Sphaerisporangium krabiense: one gene and its partner. The protein of the gene in region 1 binds, or shares a complex with, the protein of each later gene. Links are inferred from orthologs where the notes say so. Each region holds a gene or a part of one and is shown in the gene's direction. Other genes may lie near its edges.

The links. The genes of interacting proteins can lie anywhere in the genome.
Region 2: the proteins of mfd (region 1) and uvrA are in contact, whole or in part, in a crystal structure (PDB 4DFC), measured with the Escherichia coli proteins. The link is inferred for Sphaerisporangium krabiense from one-to-one orthologs.

The regions. Positions count from the first base shown.
Region 1 is NZ_JACHBR010000001.1:3,353,054-3,361,577, forward strand. What follows is about bases 2,263-6,428. They hold mfd (transcription-repair coupling factor), read left to right. Parts: upstream 2,263-2,655; coding sequence 2,656-6,228; downstream 6,229-6,428. Other genes in these bases: BJ981_RS15015 (class I SAM-dependent methyltransferase), read right to left, coding at 2,263-2,277. In the rest of the region: BJ981_RS15005 (SigE family RNA polymerase sigma factor), read left to right, coding at 1-123; BJ981_RS15010 (hypothetical protein), read left to right, coding at 120-1,499; more of BJ981_RS15015, read right to left, coding at 1,546-2,262; BJ981_RS15025 (SurA N-terminal domain-containing protein), read left to right, coding at 6,487-7,179; BJ981_RS15030 (nucleoside triphosphate pyrophosphohydrolase), read left to right, coding at 7,181-8,152; eno (phosphopyruvate hydratase), read left to right, coding at 8,299-8,524. UniProt on the Escherichia coli protein: Couples transcription and DNA repair by recognizing RNA polymerase (RNAP) stalled at DNA lesions. Mediates ATP-dependent release of RNAP and its truncated transcript from the DNA, and recruitment of nucleotide excision repair machinery to the damaged site.
Region 2 is NZ_JACHBR010000002.1:1,209,871-1,215,432, forward strand. The notes cover bases 2,180-5,562. They hold uvrA (excinuclease ABC subunit UvrA), read left to right. Parts: upstream 2,180-2,521; coding sequence 2,522-5,362; downstream 5,363-5,562. Other genes in these bases: BJ981_RS33265 (Rieske (2Fe-2S) protein), read left to right, coding at 5,555-5,562. Also shown: BJ981_RS33245 (phosphatidylserine decarboxylase), read left to right, coding at 1-578; pssA (CDP-diacylglycerol--serine O-phosphatidyltransferase), read left to right, coding at 571-1,401; BJ981_RS33255 (MBL fold metallo-hydrolase), read right to left, coding at 1,459-2,103. UniProt on the Escherichia coli protein: The UvrABC repair system catalyzes the recognition and processing of DNA lesions. UvrA is an ATPase and a DNA-binding protein. A damage recognition complex composed of 2 UvrA and 2 UvrB subunits scans DNA for abnormalities.

The DNA.
Region 1 (8,524 bases):
GGCTGCTCGGTCGGCACCGTGCGCAGCACCGTCCACCGCTCCCTCGCCCGCCTGCGCGTCGCCGCGCCCGAACTCGCCGACCTGCGCGCCCCGCGCGACTCCTTCGAGGAGGTTCCCCGATGACTCCCGAATCGCTGCTTCCCGACACGCTCCGCGAGTGGGCCGGGGAGGCCCAAGTGCCCCACGACCTGGCCGACCGCGTCCTGCGGCGGCGCGGGCGGCGGCGTCTCACCACGGTCGTGCTGGCCACGGGGGCCACGGCCGCGGTGGTCGCCGCGGGAGTGCTGGCGCCGGTGATCGTGCGCGGCGCGGGCGGGCGTGAGGACAGGACCGCGACGGCGGTCACGCCCACCGCGTCGGCGTCCGTCTCGCCCACCGCGGTCTCGCTCGCCACGCCGCCGCCCGACCCGCTGCCCGAGGGGCCGCCGCCCCGGCCGTCCCCCGTGGAGGCCGGCGCGCTGCCCGCCTCCCTGGACGTGCGCGCGGACCCGGGGCAGGCGCCGCCGCGTGGCCTGATCGCCGCGGGCCGGATGGCCGTCTCTTCGTACTTCGTGTCGGGGTACGAGAAGACGGGCGCGCGGTCCGACCGCCGTCACGACACCTGGTACCTGTACGACCCCCGGACGGACGGGTACGAGCGGACGGACTGGTCGACGGTGGACGTGGCCCCCGGCATGCGGCTCGCCGCCGTGCTGGAACGGGACCTGCCCGCCTCCAGGGTCGGCATCCTCGACATGGCCACGCGCCAGGTGAGGTGGGTCCCGCTGGACCACCCGGTGGCGCGGGTCGCCTGGTCGCCCGACGGCACGAAGGTGCTGGCCACCGCGTACGAGAAGAACCCCGACGTCCGCGAGAAGGTGTCGGCGGACGGGACGAGCTGGGAGGAGTCCGACCCGGTCCGCACCGGGTTCCACATCGTGGAGGCGTCGTCGGGCACGGCCGCGTTCCACGCCGTGGACAAGCCGTCCGAGGCACTTCCCGGGCCGCCGGACGCCGCCTTCCAGTGGTCCTCCGACGGCACGCTGATCTCGGAGCCCAACGACCGGAGGTTCCGCGAGGAGGATCCCCAGCGGCTGTACTACGGCCTCGACGGACGCCGGGCCGGGACGCCCGCGACCGAGGAGCTCGACATCGAGCAGGCGGGGACGTCGCCGGACGGCAGGCTTTACGCCGGTCGCCGCGTCTACCCGCGCGGACCGAAGACGATGACGCCGGAGAAGGCCGAGGAATTCGTGGCCCAGCGGGTCGATGGGCCCGAGACCGTCGTGCGGGACACCGCCACCGGGAAGATCGTCGGACGGCAGTGGATGCTCCAGCTCCTGGCATGGGCGGACAACGATCATCTGATCGCGCTGCAGTGCCTCGGCGGGTGCGAGAACGAGTTCGACTCCTACCTGGCGCTGGTCACCGTGGACGGACGGCAGAGCGTCCGGCTCTCCGGCGACATGAAGGACAGTCAGCGGCCGGGAAGCTGGCACCCCGTGCTGACCTCGCGCTGACCGTGCCGGCCTCGCGACGGCCTCGCGCCGGCGCCCGCGGCCGGGGTCAGATCAGCCGGGCGAAATGGTTCTGGGGCTTGCGGATCACCAGCGTGATCTCGTCCCGCGTGGCGGGCAGGCGGTCGCCGGACAGGCGCGCCACCACCTTGCACGCCACGCGGACGAGCCGCGCGTGCGGCCCGCGCAGCGCGGGGCCCGACGTGCCCGAGTAGTCCTCGGCGATCATGAGCCCGCGCATGAGGCAGTAGGAATGGATGCCCTCGCGGGAGGCGACCTGCTCGTAGATCGCCGGCAGCGGGCCGACCGCGCCCGCGGGGGCGAACCGCGGCCACAGCAGCGCGCGGCACCAGCCGGGCAGGAGACGGTCGCAGAAGCCGTACGCCGAGGCGCGGTCGCGCATGCGGATCAGCAGGAGCCCGCCGGGACGCAGGGCGTTGACCATGCGGTCCAGCACGAGCTCGGTGTGGCGCAGGCGCTCGAGCAGGAACGCCGCGTGCACGACGTCGAACGTGCGCGGCAGCAGCGGCGCGTCGCGCAGGTCGCCGAGGAAGCGGGCGTCCAGGTCGGCGCGGTGCTCCAGCGCGGCGCGCAGCACGGGGAGGTCCTCGTCGATGCCGGTGATCCGGGTCTCGACGCGCTCCAGATCGATGCCTCCGCCGCGGCCGCATCCGGCGATCAGGATGTCGAGCCTGCGGCCGAGCTGCTCGGTTCTCAGCTCGCGGATCCGGAGGCTGAACACGTCGCCTTGGGTGGCGGGCCACCATCGAACCTCTGACATGTCACTCAGGGTAGTCATTGAACCCCCTTCTGTAGTGGATTTACTTTGCGAAAGGACGCTCCGGGGAACCGGGCCGCCGCCACAGGGGGGCGGCCGGCGCCCGGAAGGGACATTCACCGCGAGATCCGCCGTAGCGGGCGGACGGGTGGTTCCCGGCATGCCGGCCCCGCGAGGGAAGTAGCCTTGAGGGTGACCCCGGACGCGACGAACCGGGGTCGCGCGCGTCGTCGTATAGTGCGCAAGGCACCCGCGAGGGTCGTCTCCGGGTGCCGCCTGTACCGGTGCGGTGCGCGAGGTGGGTCGCCGCGTGGGGTGTTCGAACGAGCAGGGCCCCGAGGCGAACGAGAAGCCGGACCTGACCACGTGGGGGCATTTCTGATGAGTCTTTCCGGACTGCTCGACCTTGTCATCGCCGAACCGCGCCTGGCCGGGGCCCTGGAGCGGTCCGCCCAGGACGTCGACCTGATCGCCGCCCCCGCCCTGCGGCCCTTCGTGGTGGCGGCGCTGGCCCGCGAACGTCCCGTGCTGGCCGTCACCGCCACCGGGCGCGAGGCCGAAGACCTGGCCGCGGCGCTGACGGGCCTCGTCGGGGACGACGCCGTCGCCGTCTTCCCCGCCTGGGAGACCCTTCCGCACGAGCGCCTGTCGCCGCGCAGCGACACCGTCGGCCAGCGCCTGGCCGTGCTGCGCCGGCTCGCCCACCCCGTCGCCGGGGACGCCGCCGCCGGCCCGCTGTCGGTCGTCGTCGCGCCGGTGCGCGCCGTGCTCCAGCCGCTGGTCACCGGCCTCGGCGACCTCATGCCCGTGCGCCTGCGCGCCGGGGACGACGCCGACCTGGACGAGGTCGTCGAGCGCCTGGTCGCGGGCGGCTACCACCGGGTGGACATGGTGGAGAAGCGCGGCGAGGTCGCCGTGCGCGGCGGCCTGCTGGACGTCTTCCCGCCCACCGAGGAACACCCGCTGCGCCTGGAGTTCTGGGGCGACACGGTCGAGGAGATCCGCTGGTTCAAGGTCGCCGACCAGCGCTCGCTCGAGGTCGCGCAGGACGGCCTGTTCGCCGCGCCCTGCCGCGAGCTGCTGCTCACCGACGAGGTCAGGCGGCGCGCCCGCGACCTCGGCGAGCTGCACCCGGCGCTGAGGGAGACCCTCGACCAGCTCGCCGACGGCATCCCCGTCGAGGGCATGGAGGCGTTCGCCCCCGCGCTCGTGGACGGCATGGACGTGCTGCTCGACCACCTGCCCGCCCTCGCCGCCGTCCTCGTCTGCGACCCCGAGCGCATCCGCGGCCGCGCCGTCGAGCTCGTCCACACCAGCCAGGAGTTCCTGGAGGCGTCCTGGATCAACGCCGCCGCCGGGGGCGCCGCGCCGATCGACCTCGGCGCCGCGGCGTTCCGCGGCCTCGCCGAGATCCGCGACCACGCCCGCGAGCTCGGCCGGCCGTGGTGGACGGTCGCGCCGTTCGCGGCCACCGACCAGGCCGGTGACGGCGGCACGTCGCTGCCCGGCGACGACGAACTGTACGGCGCGGGCGAGGCCGTCGAGCTGCCCGCCCGCGAGGCCGAGTCCTACCGGGGCGACACCCAGCGCGCGCTCGCCGACATCAAGGGGTGGCTCGGGGACGGCCGCGCGGTCGTCCTGCTGAGCGAGGGGCACGGCCCGGCCGAGCGCATCGTCGAGCTGCTCAAGGGCGTGGACGTCGCCGCCAGGCTCGTGCCCTCGCTCGACGAGGCCCCCGGCAGGGACGTCGTCAACGTCACCACCGGCCGCGTCGAGCACGGCTTCGTCACCGACACGGTCGCCGTCCTCACCCACCTGGACCTGGTGGGGCAGAAGGCGTCCACCAAGGACATGCGCCGCCTGCCCTCCCGCCGCAGGAACATGGTGGACCCCCTGCAGCTCAAGGTCGGCGACCACGTCGTGCACGCCCAGCACGGCGTGGGGCGGTACGTCGAGATGGTGCAGCGCGCCGTCCAGGGCGCCACCCGCGAGTACCTGGTGATCGAGTACGCCAAGGGCGACCGGCTGTACGTCCCCACCGACCAGCTCGACGAGGTCACCCGCTACGTCGGCGGCGAGTCCCCCACGCTGAACCGCATGGGCGGCGCCGACTGGGCCAAGGCCAAGTCCCGGGCGCGCAAGGCCGTCAAGGAGATCGCCGGCGAGCTGATCCGCCTCTACAGCGCCCGCATGGCCTCGCCCGGCTACGCGTTCGCCGCCGACACCCCCTGGCAGCGCGAGATGGAGGACGCCTTCCCCTACGCCGAGACCGGCGACCAGCTCGCCGCCATCGACGAGGTCAAGCGCGACATGGAGCGCCCCGTCCCGATGGACCGCCTGATCTGCGGCGACGTCGGCTACGGCAAGACCGAGATCGCGGTGCGCGCGGCGTTCAAGGCCGTGCAGGACGGCAAGCAGGTCGCCGTGCTCGTCCCCACCACCCTGCTCGTCCAGCAGCACCTGTCGACCTTCGGCGAGCGCTTCGCGAGCTTCCCCGTCGTGGTGAAGCCGGTGTCGCGCTTCCAGTCCGACGGCGAGGTCAAGGCGACCCTGGACGGGCTCAGGGACGGCGGCGTCGACATCGTGATCGGCACGCACCGCCTGCTCAACCCCGACATCCGGTTCAAGCAGCTCGGCCTCATCATCGTCGACGAGGAGCAGCGCTTCGGCGTCGAGCACAAAGAGGCCATGAAGCACATGCGCACGCAGGTCGACGTGCTGGCCATGTCCGCGACGCCGATCCCCCGCACGCTGGAGATGGGCCTCACCGGCATCCGCGAGATGTCCACGATCCTGACGCCCCCCGAGGAGCGGCACCCGATCCTCACCTTCGTCGGGCCCTACGACGAGAAGCAGATCGCGGCGGCCGTCCGGCGCGAGCTGATGCGCGACGGCCAGGTGTTCTTCGTCCACAACCGCGTGTCCTCGATCAACCGGGTGGCCGGGCGCCTGCGCGAGCTGGTCCCCGAGGCCCGCGTCGCCGTCGCGCACGGGCAGATGAACGAGCAGCAGCTCGAGAAGATCATGGTCGGCTTCTGGGAGCGCGACTTCGACGTGCTCGTCAGCACGACGATCGTCGAGTCCGGCCTCGACATCCCGAACGCCAACACCCTCATCGTGGACCGCGCGGACAACTACGGCCTGTCCCAGCTCCACCAGCTCCGCGGCCGGGTCGGCCGGGGCCGCGAGCGCGGCTACGCCTACTTCCTGTACCCGCCGGAGGCCCCGCTCACCGAGACCGCGCACGAGCGGCTCGCGACGATCGCCCAGCACACCGAGATGGGCGCGGGCATGTACGTCGCGATGAAGGACCTGGAGATCCGCGGCGCCGGCAACATCCTCGGCGCCGAGCAGTCCGGCCACATCGCCGGCGTCGGCTTCGACCTGTACGTCCGCATGATGGCCGAGGCCGTGCAGGAGCAGAAGGCCAAGCTGTCCGGAGAGGCGGTCGCGGAGGACCACGCCGACGTCAAGGTCGAGCTGCCGGTCAACGCCCACATCCCGCACGACTACGTCACCTCCGAGCGGCTGCGGCTGGAGGCGTACAAGCGCCTGGCGGCGGTCGGCTCGCCCGAGGACATCGCCGCGGTGCGCGAGGAGCTGGTCGACCGGTACGGACGCCCGCCGCAGGAGGTCGACAACCTGCTGGAGGTCGCGCGGTTCCGCGTCCACGCCCGCAAGGCCGGGCTGACCGACGTCGCCCTGCAGGGCCAGCACATCAGGTTCGCCCCGGCGCGGCTGAGGGAGTCCCAGCAGGTCCGCCTGGACCGGCTGTACCCCAAGTCGATCTACAAGTCGGCCGCGGAGACCCTGCTGGTGCCGCTGCCCAAGACCAAGCCCATCGGCGGCCGTCCCCTGCGCGACCTCGAACTCCTCACCTGGTGCACGGACCTGGTGGAAGCCATGTTCCCTGCCCATGGCCTCGCTCCGCTCGGCGGCGAGGGGCGCTCTTGAGGCGGCGGTCTTCGTCGTCGTCCGGGTTCGTTCCTCACCCTCCCTCCTCCTCAGACCACCGCCGCGCCCCTGCCCATGGCCTCGCTCCGCTCGGCGGCGAGGGGCGCTCTTGAGGCGGCGGTCTTCGTCGTCGTCCGGGTTCGTTCCTCACCCTCCCTCCTCCTCAGACCACCGCCGCGCCCCTCGCGCGCAGAGTCCGTGACGAGGCGGCCGCCAGGTTTGAGTAGAGTAGGCCCGCCTCTGTTGAAGGGACCGCTTGTGAAGTCGATACGTGTGCGCGCGCCGCAGGCCGTCGCGGCCGCCGTGCTGGCGTGCCTCGCCATGACCGCCTGTTCCTCGCCCGTCCGGGTCGGCGAGGCCGCCACCGTCGGGAACGAGCGCATCAGCACCGGCGAGCTGAACGACAAGATCGCCGAGTTCCAGGCGGCGCTGAAGAAGTCGAACATCAACGAGTCGCAGCTCCAGATCCCGTCGATCCCGCGCGCGATCCTGCTCCAGCTCATCGCGATCCGCCAGTTCGACGGGTTCGCCCAGCGCAACGGCATCGCCGTCACCGACGGCGACGTCGACAAGCTGATCTCCGAGCAGGGCGGCTCCCAGCAGCTCGGCATGGCCGCGCTCGGCAAGGGCGTCGCCCCGTCGATGGCCCGCTCGTGGGTCCGCGGCGGCGTCATCTACCAGAAGGCGCTGGAGCGCTTCGGCGCCAACCTGACCGACCAGGCGTCGGTGCAGGCCGCCCAGATCAAGCTCGTCCAGCAGCTCGAGGCCGTCCCGGTCAAGATCTCGCCGCGCTACGGCGCCTGGGACAACCAGCAGGGCGGCATGGTCGACGAGGCCCGGTTCGGCAAGCCCGCCCCGAGCCCGAGCGCTCAGACCCAGCAGGACCCCTCCCAGGGAGGCGAGCTCCAGCAGGACCCGTCCCAGCAGCAGGATCCCACCGCCGGCCAGTGAGATGACCCTCGTCGTCGTCACGACCTCGCCCCGGGTGGCGCCGGGGCTGCTGAGCGGGCGGGCGTGGGCGGCCCTCGGCTCAGGCCGGGTGCTCACCGGCTCCGCCGGTCACCCGCTGCTGCCCTACCTCGCGGAAGAGGACATCCCCGTCGAGGTCGTGACGCCCGACCCGGTGGCGCTCGCCCGCGACGCCGTCGCCGAGACCATCGTGTGGGTCGCCGCCCAGGACGGCGACGAGCCCTTCATGCGGGCCGTCGGCCGCGCCGCGCTCGACCTGCCGGAGCCGCCCGTCATCGAGCTGGTCCCCGGCTCCTACGACCTGCCGGGCGCCCGCTTCCTCGACCTGGTCACCGTAATGGACCGGCTGCGGCGCACCTGCCCGTGGGACGCCGAGCAGACCCACGAGTCCCTGGTGCCGTACCTGCTGGAGGAGTCCTACGAGGTCCTGGAGACGATCGAGGAGGGCGACCACGCCTCCCTGCGCGAGGAGCTCGGCGACCTGATCTTCCAGGTCGTCTTCCACTCCCGCGTCGCCCAGGAGCGCGAGGAGGCCGACGGCGGCTTCGACGTGGACGACGTCGTGCAGGGCATCGTCGACAAGCTGGTCCGCCGCCACCCGCACGTGTTCGCGGGCGTCGAGGTGAGCGGCGCCGACGAGGTCAACGCCAACTGGGACGTGATCAAGGCGGCCGAGCGCGCCGCGAAGGGCCGCGTCTCGCTGCTGGACGGCGTCCCGATGGGCCAGCCGGCGCTGTCGCTCGCGCACGGCCTGCAGAGCCGCGCCGAGCGCGCCGGCGTCCCCGAGAGTTTGTCCCGCGCCGTCGGCCAGGGCGTCGGCCGCGAGCTGTTCGACCTGGTGCGCCGGGCCCGCGCGGCGGGCCTGGACCCGGAGGCCGAGCTGCGCGCCGCCGCCCGCGACTACCGCGACCGGGTGCGGGCCTGGGAGCGTTCGCGCGAGGCCCCCGAGAGCTGAGCCGTAGGGCGGGAGGGCGCGGCGTGCCGGGGGGCGGGGTCCCGATAGGCTCGGGAGGCAAACCGTCCGCAAGCCGCGCCGCGCACGACGCCGCGGTGATGGGTTCCGGGGGGCCCACCCCGGGCTGACAAACCTAGGAGCGCTTGGTGGCTGCCATCGAGGCCATTACCGCCCGCGAGATCCTCGACTCCCGGGGCAACCCGACGGTCGAGGTCGAGATCCTGCTCGACGACTACAGCACCGGCCGCGCGGCGGTCCCGAGCGGCGCGTCCACCGGCCAGTTCGAGGCCGTGGAGCTGCGGGACGGCGACGAACGGTACAACGGCAAGGGCGTCGAGAAGGCCGTGCTGAACGTCACCGACGAGATCGCGG
Region 2 (5,562 bases), on another replicon or contig:
CCCCCACCGCCGCGGCCGCCGTCGTCACGACGGCGCTGGCCCGGCGGTCCCGCCCATGGGTGCTCGCGGCGGCTCCGCTGACCGCCCTGACCGGCGCCATGCTCTGGTTCTTCCGCGACCCCGAGCGCGACCTCGGGCCCGGGCTGGTCCTCAGCCCCGCCGACGGCGTGGTGCAGAGCGTCGACCCCCAGCCGGACGGGCGTACCCGCGTGGCGATCTTCATGAGCCCGCTGAACGTCCACGTGAACCGCGCGCCGCTCGACGGCACGGTCACCTCGGTGGAGCACGTGGCCGGCGGGTTCCGCCCGGCCTTCGACAAGGACAGCGACCAGAACGAGCGGGTCGTCTGGCATTTCGCCACGGCCCTCGGTGACATCGAGCTGTGGCAGATCGCCGGAGCCGTGGCCCGTCGCATCGTGCCGTACCTCGGCATGGGCGCCAAGGTCTCGCGGGGCGAGCGGATCGGGCTGATCCGCTTCGGCTCGCGGGTGGACATCTACCTTCCAGAAGGGATCGCCCCCGCGGTCAGCGTGGGGCAGCGGACGACGGCGGGAGTGACTCGCATTGACCATGGCTGACGCCGGGTGGTCCATGGACGACCTGGACGAGGACGAAGCGCCGAGAGGACCGGTCGGGAAGGCCTTCCGCCTCTCCGCCGCCGACTCGCTGTCCATCGGCAACGCGGTCTGCGGGTTCCTGGCGGTCTGCGTGCTGGCGTGGTCGGCGATCGCCCAGCTCCAGCAGTCGCGTGAGTTCCACCCCGACCCCCGCTACTTCGCCACCGCGGTGGTGCTGCTGCTGATCGGCGCCACCTGCGACCTGTTCGACGGCCTCGTGGCCCGGCGCTTCCGCGCCTCGGCCATGGGCGCCGAGCTGGACAACCTCGCGGACGTGATCAGCTTCGGCTTCGCCCCCGCCTTCATGGTGGTGGCGTGGGCGGGCTTCTCCCACAGTCTCCCGCTGTGGCTGGTGCTGTGCGCCGCGGTGTCCGTGCTGGTCGCGGGCGTCGTGCGGCTGGCGCGGTTCGCCTGCGTGAAGACCAAGAGCGGCGACTTCATGGGCCTGCCCATCCCCATGGGCGCCATGACCGTGGTGTCGATCGTGCTGCTGTTCCAGCCGTCCTACCCGACGGTGATCGGCATCTTCGCGGTGGCCTGGCTCATGGTCAGCCGCATCGAGTACCCCAAGCCCAAGGGCAACCTGGCGGCGGTCGTGCTGGCCTGGATCATGGTCAACGTCGCCTGCCTGATCATCTGGGCGGCGGACCTCGCCGGCGGCGACATCCTCATCCAGATCGGCGCCTGCATGCAGATCGCGCTGGTCTCGGCCATCCCGCTGCGCGTGCTGATGTTCAAGCGCGAGCAGCGCAAGGAGCGCAAGCTCACCGGCAGCGTGCGCTAGCGCCGTGCCCGGCGGCCCGGCATCCCCGCGGTGCCGGGCCGGGTGCGGGAGCGTTCCTCACCAGCCCCGCGCGCGCCACTCCGGCAGCGCGGGGCGTTCGGCCCCGAGCGTGGTGTCCTTGCCGTGCCCCGGGTACACCCAGGTGTCGTCGGGCAGCCGGTCGAAGATGCGCTCCACCACGTCGGTGTAGAGCCGGTCGAACCGGGCGGCGTCCCCCTGGGTGTTGCCGACCCCGCCCGGAAAGAGCGAGTCCCCCGTGAACAGGTGGGAGTCGCCGTACAGCAGGGCGATCGAGCCCGGCGTGTGTCCCCGCAGGTGGATCACCTCGATCGTCACCACGCCCACGGTGACGCGCTCGCCGTGCTCGACCCGGCGGGTCACCGGCACGGGGAGCCCGGGGGCGTCCAAGGGGTGGGCGATCGTCTCCGCCCCCGTCTCCTTCGCCACCTCCGCCAGGGCCATCCAGTGGTCCGGGTGCCGGTGCGTGGTGATGATCTTGCTGATGGGCCGGTCGCCGATCAGTTCGAGCAGCCGGGGGGCGTCGGCGGCCGCGTCGATCAGCGCGCCGTCCCCGGTCTCACGGCACCGCAGCAGGTAGGCGTTGTTCCCGAAGTCGCCCACCTCGATCTTGCTGATCGTCAGGTCGGGCAGCTCGCGCACGTCGGCGGGGCCGCCGGCGGTCACATCACCGGTGTAGGTCACGGGTACTCCTCGGCAGTGTCGATGGAAGGGCCGGGCGGGACGGGCGCCGCCGGCCGGGGTGGCGGCGCGGGGTCCGCTCCGTCACCTTAAGGCCGTGATACCCCGGTCCCGGGGCTTCGCCGTCCCCGGCCGGCCGGGCGGGGACGTCCTCCAGGCCCGGCGGAATCCGGCCTTCCCGGCCCCGGGTGTTGGGTACTGTGAGGTGAGCACACCCGTCCTGGCCCAGGCAGCGAGCCGCCATGATCGTCCGGACCATGGGCGTCGTCCCGGCCCGCGTCACCCGCCCACCCGCCCACCGGGGGCGCCTTCCCCGGACCGGAAGAAAACTGTCGGACCCCGTCGTTAGAGTGGCGGCGACTAGTCAGAGGTGGCCCTAGCTCGGCTGCCGTGGATCATGAACGGACATGAGAGATCTGCTGTGGCCGACCGCTTGATCGTTCGTGGCGCCCGCGAACACAACCTCAAAGACGTCTCGCTGGACCTGCCGCGAGACGCTCTGATCGTCTTCACCGGGCTGTCCGGCTCGGGTAAGTCCAGCCTGGCCTTCGACACCATCTTCGCCGAGGGCCAGCGCCGCTACGTCGAGTCCTTGTCGGCGTACGCCAGGCAGTTCCTCGGGCAGATGGACAAGCCCGACGTCGACTTCATCGAGGGCCTGTCCCCGGCCGTCTCGATCGACCAGAAGTCCACCTCGCGCAACCCCCGGTCCACGGTCGGCACCATCACCGAGGTCTACGACTACCTGCGCCTGCTGTGGGCCCGCATCGGCAAGCCGCACTGCCCGGCCTGCGGGCGTCCCATCGCCCGCCAGACCCCCCAGCAGATCGTCGACCGCGTGCTCGAGCTGCCCGAGGGCACGCGCTTCCAGGTCATGGCCCCGGTGGTCCGCGGCCGCAAGGGCGAGTACGCCGAGCTGTTCCGCGAGCTGCAGACCAAGGGCTTCGCGCGCGCCAGGGTCGACGGCACCGTGGTCAGGCTCGAAGAGCCGCCCACCCTGAAGAAGTACGAGAAGCACGACATCGAGGTCATCGTCGACCGCCTCTCGGTGAAGGACGGCGCGCGCCGCCGGCTCACCGACTCGGTCGAGACCGCGCTCCAGCTCTCCGGCGGCACGATCACCCTCGACTTCGTCGACCTCCCCGAGGACGACCCGGGCCGCGAGCGCTTCTACTCCGAGCACCTGTACTGCCCCTACGACGACCTGTCGTTCGAGGAGCTGGAGCCGAGGTCGTTCTCGTTCAACTCGCCCTTCGGCGCCTGCCCCGAGTGCACCGGCCTCGGCACCCGCATGGAGGTCGACCCCGAGCTCGTCGTGCCCGACCCCGAGAAGAGCCTCGGCGACGGCGCGATCGCGCCGTGGGCGGGCGGCCACACCAGCGACTACTTCATCCGCCTCGTCGAGGCGCTCGGCCACGCGATCGGCTTCGACCTCGACACCCCGTGGGAGCGCCTGCCCAAGCAGGCGCAGAAGGCCCTGCTGCGCGGCCACGACCAGCAGGTCCACGTCCGCTACAGCAACCGGTACGGCAGGCAGCGGTCCTACTACACCTCCTTCGAGGGCGTCATCCCATGGGTGCAGCGGCGCCATTCCGAGGCCGAGAGCGACTCCAGCCGTGAGCGCTTCGAAGGCTTCATGCGCGAGATCCCCTGCCCCACCTGCAAGGGGGCGCGGCTCAAGCCGGTCTCCCTGGCGGTGACCGTCGCCGACCGGTCGATCGCCGAGGTCTCGTCGCTGTCGATCGGCGAGTGCGCCAAGTTCCTCGGCGACCTCAGCCTGTCCGAGCGCGACATGCACATCGCCGAGCGGGTCGTCAAAGAGATCAACGCCCGGCTCGGGTTCCTGCTGGACGTCGGCCTGGACTACCTCACCCTGAACCGCGCGGCGGGCACGCTCGCGGGCGGCGAGGCCCAGCGCATCCGCCTGGCCACGCAGATCGGCTCCGGCCTCGTCGGCGTCCTGTACGTGCTGGACGAGCCGTCGATCGGCCTGCACCAGCGCGACAACCAGCGCCTGCTGGACACGCTGATCCGCCTGCGCGACATGGGCAACACGCTCATCGTCGTCGAGCACGACGAGGACACCATCGCCGCCGCCGACTGGGTGGTCGACATCGGCCCCGGCGCGGGCGAGCACGGCGGCCAGGTCGTGGTCTCCGGCACCGTCGAGGACCTGCTCTCCTGCGAGGACTCCCTCACCGGCGCCTACCTGTCCGGCCGCAGGAGCATCACGCTGCCCGCGTCCCGCCGCCGGCGCGACCCCAAGCGGAAGCTGACCGTCAAGGGCGCCCGCGAGCACAACCTCAAGGGCGTGGACGTCGAGTTCCCCCTCGGCGTGTTCACCGCCGTCACGGGCGTGTCGGGCTCGGGCAAGTCCACGCTGGTCAACGACATCCTCTACAGCGCCCTGGCCAAGGAGCTGAACGGCGCCAAGACGGTCCCCGGCCGCCACTCCCGCGTGACCGGCACCGATCTGGTGGACAAGGTCGTCCATGTCGACCAGAGCCCGATCGGCCGGACGCCGAGGTCCAACCCGGCCACCTACACCGGGGTCTTCGACCACGTGCGCAAGCTGTTCGCGCAGACCACCGAGGCGAAGATCCGCGGCTACCAGCCGGGACGGTTCAGCTTCAACGTCAAGGGCGGCCGCTGCGAGGCGTGCTCGGGCGACGGCACCATCAAGATCGAGATGAACTTCCTGCCGGACGTCTACGTCCCCTGCGAGGTCTGCCACGGCGCCCGCTACAACCGCGAGACCCTGGAGGTCCACTACAAGGGCAAGACCATCTCCGAGGTCCTCGACATGCCGATCGAGGAGGCGCTGGAGTTCTTCGACGCGATCCCGGCGATCAAGCGTCACCTCAAGACCCTCAACGACGTCGGCCTCGGGTACGTCCGGCTGGGCCAGCCCGCCACCACGCTGTCCGGCGGCGAGGCCCAGCGGGTCAAGCTCGCCTCCGAGTTGCAGCGCCGCTCCACCGGCCGCACGGTCTACGTCCTGGACGAGCCCACCACCGGCCTGCACTTCGAGGACATCAACAAGCTGCTCGGCGTGCTCGGCCGCCTGGTCGACGGCGGCAACACGGTCATCGTCATCGAGCACAACCTCGACGTGATCAAGACCGCCGACTGGCTCATCGACATGGGCCCCGAGGGCGGCTCGCGCGGCGGGCGCGTGCTCGCGACCGGCACCCCCGAGCAGGTCGCCGGTGTGGAGGAGAGCCACACCGGCCGCTTCCTGCGCAAGATCCTCGGCGCCTGAGGCCGTGCCTCGTGCCCCCGTCCCCGGGGGCGCGAGGCGTCCCGCGGCTCCGGCCGGGAGCGGGCGTGGGGCCCCTTTGACCTGGACGTTACGTGCAATTGTTCATACTTCCTCAGTTAGTTGCCGTGCGGAGTGAACCATCCGGGCCCGGGAGACGTAGCACGGTTAAGAAAGATCTCTAGGAAGGCGAACATGACCGA